Linked DNA regions of Microbulbifer sp. A4B17. The protein of the gene in region 2 binds, or shares a complex with, the protein of the main gene of each other region. Links are inferred from orthologs where the notes say so. Each region holds a gene or a part of one and is shown on either strand. Other genes may lie near its edges.

What was found.
Region 1: the proteins of dapF (region 2) and BTJ40_RS20165 are in contact, whole or in part, in a solved structure (PDB 5YGU), measured with the Escherichia coli proteins. The link is inferred for Microbulbifer sp. A4B17 from one-to-one orthologs.

Annotation. Positions count from the first base shown.
Region 1 is NZ_CP029064.1:4,615,372-4,618,156, forward strand. It holds BTJ40_RS20165 (RNA pyrophosphohydrolase), read left to right. Parts: upstream 1-1,032; coding sequence 1,033-1,539; downstream 1,540-2,785. Other genes in the region: BTJ40_RS20160 (HAD family phosphatase), read right to left, coding at 26-709; ptsP (phosphoenolpyruvate--protein phosphotransferase), read left to right, coding at 1,648-2,785. UniProt on the Escherichia coli protein: Master regulator of 5'-end-dependent mRNA decay.
Region 2 is NZ_CP029064.1:223,435-226,435, reverse strand. The notes cover bases 107-2,852. They hold dapF (diaminopimelate epimerase), read left to right. Parts: upstream 107-937; coding sequence 938-1,768; downstream 1,769-2,852. Other genes in these bases: BTJ40_RS01080 (hypothetical protein), read right to left, coding at 2,713-2,852; BTJ40_RS01085 (DUF484 family protein), read left to right, coding at 1,888-2,625; lysA (diaminopimelate decarboxylase), read left to right, coding at 107-844. Outside these bases: more of lysA, read left to right, coding at 1-106; more of BTJ40_RS01080, read right to left, coding at 2,853-2,937. UniProt on the Escherichia coli protein: Involved in the succinylase branch of the L-lysine biosynthesis and in the biosynthesis of the pentapeptide incorporated in the peptidoglycan moiety. Catalyzes the stereoinversion of LL-2,6-diaminopimelate (L,L-DAP) to meso-diaminopimelate (meso-DAP).

The DNA of each region.
Region 1 (2,785 bases), 4.4 Mb from region 2 along the record:
GCATTTCACAAATACTGGCTGGCACCTACTCACTCTCTTCCCGCAAACTGATCACCGGCCAGCCGCGAGCTTCAGCCTCTGCGCGCAAGCGATCATCCGGGTCTACCGCAACCGGGTGCTCAACTTCGCCCAACAACGGCAGATCATTGATGGAGTCACTGTAGAACCACTTTTCACTGCTGGTGTATTCCGGGTTGTGGGCCAGCCATTGGCGCAACCGGACAACTTTCCCCCCTTGGTAACAGGGTTCACCGACCACTTTTCCAGTAAAGCGCCCCTGCTCCTCCTCTGGCTCGGTGGCCAGCAGGGTATCTACACCCAGGCGCGAGGCAATGGGTTCAACCACAAAGCGATTGGTAGCTGTGATAATCATGATGTGATGGCCTTTGCGGCGGTGTTCGCCAATCAGCTCCTGAGCTCGAGGCAGCCACAATTCATTGATAACCTCCTGCATAAACTCGCTCTGCAGGTTTTCCAATTGGCCACGGGAAAGCTGTGCCAGCGGTTCCAGGGCGAACTCCAGGTAGGCAAAGATATCCAGTTCACCGCGCTGGTAATCCTGATAGAAACGGTCATTAGCCGAACGGTAACGAGTACCATCGACGTGCTCACGCTCCACCAGGAATTCACCCCAGGCATGATCGCTATCACCACCAATCAGCGTGTTATCCAGGTCAAAGATTGCCAATTGCACTGTCGACTCTCCCATAACTATAGGTTCCCAATAAGCATTTGACCGCCAGGATGCCGGAAACGTCCCCCGTGCGGCCGCTGATTTTACCTTGCGCCGCACGACAGCACACGGACTGCGTCACTGAATTGCTGTAAACCCCCCGCTGTGGAACAATGCAGAACAAGTAAGTGCAGCGCACGGCCGCACACAACAGTATTGAGGATGGTATTTTGGGCGACGGCAAGCCGGCACAGGCCGGACGAAAGAACCGCCGTAAGCCCGCCAAGCATTCGAATCGCAATGATAAAGCCCCGGCCGGTAACAAAAACCGGGGCACGAGTGGCGAGAGCAGCAGCAATATCGATGCCGAGGGGTTTCGCCCCAATGTCGGTATTATCGTGCTCAACGCCCGCGGTCAGGCACTGTGGGCGCGGCGGGTAGGTGGCAAGGACGCCTGGCAGTTTCCCCAGGGTGGTATTAATCCGGGCGAAACCCCTGAACAGGCGCTATATAGGGAACTGTACGAGGAGGTAGGCCTTACTCGCGATCAAGTCAGTATGATTGCCTGTACCCGCGGCTGGCTGCGCTATCGCCTGCCACAAAGGCTGATTCGACGTCGCTCCGAACCACTGTGCATCGGGCAAAAGCAAAAGTGGTACCTGTTAAGGCTCGAGGCAGATGAGGCCTCTATCAGCTTCGACAATGGTTACAAACCTGAATTCGACCACTGGCGTTGGGTAAGCTACTGGCACCCGCTAAGTAAAGTGGTGACCTTTAAGCGTGAAGTATACCGGCGCGCACTGACCGAGCTGGCCCCACAACAAATACAGCTGGAGAAACGCTGGCTGCGCGGACAGGACAGCTGACCGCACAAGGTAGTTAGCAGCGTATCTTCACACAATGGCCCCGACCAGCATCGAACTTCTACTTTCCGGGGCCATCGAATTTCTCCGTTGATTGGCGAGGACAGGCCATTGCTCGGATCTCTGCGCAGTATCGTTCAGGAAGTAAATGCCGCCCGGGACCTCACCGCGGTGCTGGAAATCATTGTGCAACGCGTGCGGGAAATCATGCACACCCGCGTCTGTTCCGTGTATCTGCGCGACAAGCAACACGGCAACTATGTCCTGATGGCCACCGATGGTCTCAACCCCAAAGCCGTTGGCCAGGTCCACCTGGCCCCCGGCGAAGGCCTGGTGGGCAATGTAGTCACCCGCGAAGAACCCATTAATCTGGAAAGGGCCGAGGCCCACCCCGCCTTCCAATATTTCCCTTCCACGGGTGAAGAGCGTTTCAGCGCATTTCTCGGCACACCGATTATTCACCACCGCGCCGTACTGGGTGTCCTGGTTGTCCAGCAAGAGGAGAAACGACGCTTTGATGAGTGGGAGGAGGCTTTCCTCGTTACTCTCTCGGCCCAGCTTGCCGGGGTAATCGCCCACGCCGAGGCCACCGGTCTTCTCGCCAGTATCGGCAAGCAACAACGGGAAACTCACTTTTCCGGTATTGCCGCATCGCCCGGTGTCGCCATTGGACGGGTGCATATTGTCAGCCCTCAGGCGAATCTCAGTACTGTACCCTACTCCGAGTGCGAGGATATCGATGCTGAGTTGGACCTGTTCCAACAGGCCCTGACAGCCGCTCAGGAGGAGATTCGCGAGGTCGGTGAACGCCTGAAGAGCGATCTCAGTCCCGAGGAACGGGCATTATTCGATGCCTATATCAGCATGCTGGATGACAGCTCCCTCGCAGTGGAAGTGTGCGATCGCATCCAGCAACAACTCAGTGCCCAGCGAGCCTGGGCGGAAGTAATGCTGGAACATGTGCGGCGCTTTGAAGCCATGTCCGACTCCTACTTTCGCGATAGAGCTGCCGATGTTCGCGACCTGGGTGCACGAGTCTTGATGCACCTGCGGCAACAGCAACAGAGCGATCGGGACTTCCCCGATAACACCATCCTGATCGGCGAAGAACTGACCGCTGCGGTATTGGCGGAAGTACCCAGGGAAAAACTGATTGGTGCTGTCTCGGTTAAAGGCTCTTCCAACAGCCATGTGGCCATTATTGCCCGGGCTATGGGCCTGCCCGCTGTGATGGGAGTCCAGGACCTGC
Region 2 (3,001 bases):
CGCAGAGTGCGGTAAGCGCGCCCCGATTTCTATCAGGGTCAATCCCGATGTGGATGCCCAGACCCATCCCTATATCTCTACCGGACTCAAAGAAAATAAATTTGGTATTGCCATTGAGAAGGCTATCGAGGTTTATCAGCGCGCTGCAGATTCCGAGTACCTGAAAATTACCGGTGTGGATTGCCATATCGGCTCTCAACTCACCGAAGTCGCTCCTTTCCTGGATGCCCTGGATCGCCTGCTGATTCTTATCGATCAGCTCGCCGAGCTGGGGATTACCCTTGAACACCTGGACCTGGGTGGTGGCCTCGGCGTGCGCTATCGCGGTGAAGAGCCCCCTCCTGTGGGAGATTACCTGACAGAAGTCCACAAGCGTATCGGCGAGCGCAATTTATCACTGATTCTCGAACCTGGGCGCTCCATTGCCGCCAATGGTGGAGCCCTTTTAACTCGAGTCGAATACCTCAAGCGCACCGAAGGGCACAACTTCGCTATCGTCGACGCCGCCATGAATGACAACCTGCGCCCTGCCCTTTACCAGGCATGGCAGGATATTGTGCCAGTGACACCGGACGAGAGTGAAAGTACCCTGTGGGATATTGTCGGTCCGGTGTGCGAAACTGGTGACTTCCTGGGTAAGAACCGCTCCCAATCACTGAAAGAGGGGCAGTTGTTAGCCATGTTGTCGACCGGTGCCTACGGCTTCACCATGAGCTCCAATTACAACAGCCGCTGCCGCGCCGCTGAAGTGCTTGTGGATGGCGACAAAACTTACCTGGTGCGTGAGCGGGAGACTTTTGCCGACTTGGTTCGCGGCGAAACCACTGTCCCCGAAAAAGCCTGATCAGCTACTTGCATCGCAGTGGGGTCCATTTTTCAGCCCGGGCCCCAAACCGCAGCCTAAGCAGCGGAAAATCAGTACGAACAGAGAAATGGAATGCGCGTTAAATTCAGCAAGATGCATGGGCTCGGCAACGATTTCGTGATGCTCGACGGCGTCAGCCAAAAAATTAAACTGACCCCGGAAAAAACTCGTCGCCTGGCTGACCGCTGCCTCGGCGTGGGCTGCGACCAGGTACTGCTGGTGGAGCCGCCCCGCACACCCGAGGCAGATTTCCGCTATCGCATATTTAACGCCGATGGCAGTGAAGTGGAAAATTGCGGCAATGGCGCCCGCTGCTTTGCCCGCTTCGTGCGCGAACGCCGCCTCACCGGCAGGAAAAATATCAAAGTAGAAACTGCCGCAGGTTTACTGCACCTGAAAGTGCTCGATGGTGATCAAGTTAGTGTCGATATGGGGGCACCGGTTCTCGAGCCCCAGAAGGTGCCCTTTGCTGCCGATCGTCGTGCAGACTCCTACCCTCTCGATGTAGATGGGGAGACCTTTACCATTGGTGCCGTATCGATGGGCAATCCTCACGCCGTCCTCTTGGTTGAAGATATCACCTCGGCACCAGTGGAAAGACTGGGCCCACTGATTGAGCGCCATCCGCGTTTCCCACAAAAGGTCAATGCTGGCTTCCTGCAAATAGAAACGCGTGATGAAGCCCAACTCAGGGTATTTGAGCGCGGTGTTGGTGAAACTCGCGCCTGTGGCACCGGAGCCTGCGCCGCTATGGTTTACGCCCACCTGCGCAACCTGGTGGATGACAAAGTCCGCATTCATCTACCCGGCGGCGCGCTGACAATTCACTGGAGCGGACCGGGCCAGCCAGTTACTATGACCGGGCCCGCAACTACGGTTTTTCACGGGCAGATTATTCTCTAAACAAAAGTCCGGGTGGTTGGCACTGAATTATCATTTATACGTCAGGGGCAGCTACGGGCGTTGGGCTCTCCCCAACCCGATCGTCCCATGCCCCACCCGCGCCAGATAAAGCAAACACAATGGAATACACAGACGCCAATCAGCCCCCTGAAGAGATTGCCGCCGATACACACAAGGAAAACCAGCGCGACGATAAACTGCTGGCGCGGCAGGTGGCCCGCTACCTGATTCAAAACCCTCAGTTTTTCGAAGAGCGTATGGAGCTTCTGGAGACCATTAAGCTGCCCAGAGATAATGGCAAAACCGTATCACTGATGACACATCAGACCAATCTCTTGCGGGAGCGGAATATTGAGATGCGCCAGCGTCTTGACCAGTTGCTACACAATGCCCGCGATAACGACCAGCTGTTTTTCAACAGCCGCCGACTGATTCTCTCACTCCTGGAAGCGGAAAATATTGGCGAAGTCACAGAGGTTCTCTACTCCAGCTTTTCTGCAGACTTTAATGTGGAGTTCACCAGCCTGACCCTATTCGAACCAATACCGGTTTCAAGGCAGAGTTTGGGCAAGGTACATACCAGTACATTCGCGGATGCGGAGACGGCGATTGGCGGCATAATTCGCAACGGACGCCCTATTTGTGGTGTTTTACGTCTGCGGGAGAAAGAGTTTCTATTTGCAGAAGATGCCGAGCACATAGCTTCGGCAGCGGTAGTGCCACTAGCTAATCAGGTTGGCGCCCTGGCAGTCGGCTCACCTGATCCCCAATACTATCGATCCAGTCTGGGAACCCTGTTCCTGTCCTATATCGCCGAAGTCCTGGAGCGCCTGCTGCCTAAGCTACTCGACAAGTAGTGGTTAACAAATTGTGGCCCCAAGAGTGGGTTAGATGGCTATGATAACTATCGCCCCGCCTTTCGGCGGAGCGATAGCAGCCTGAGATTAGATAGGGCGGCTTCCGTATTTCGGCTGCGGTTTACGCGGGGGATCGGCGGTAACTTCTGGATCAACTTCACTAATTGCACCACCACCGGCGAGAAACTCCTCTACATCGGAGCTCAATTGGCTCCGGGCTCGCTGACGAGATGTGATACTGCGTTCTTCTGCAAATTCCTCGGAGTCCTTGCTGCGAGAGTTCTTACCCTGATCTTCATAACCATCTTTCATAGCTAAAACCCTGTAACCTTTACTCCTGTTACAGAGGGAGTACCTCTGTGCCGCCCCTTTCCTG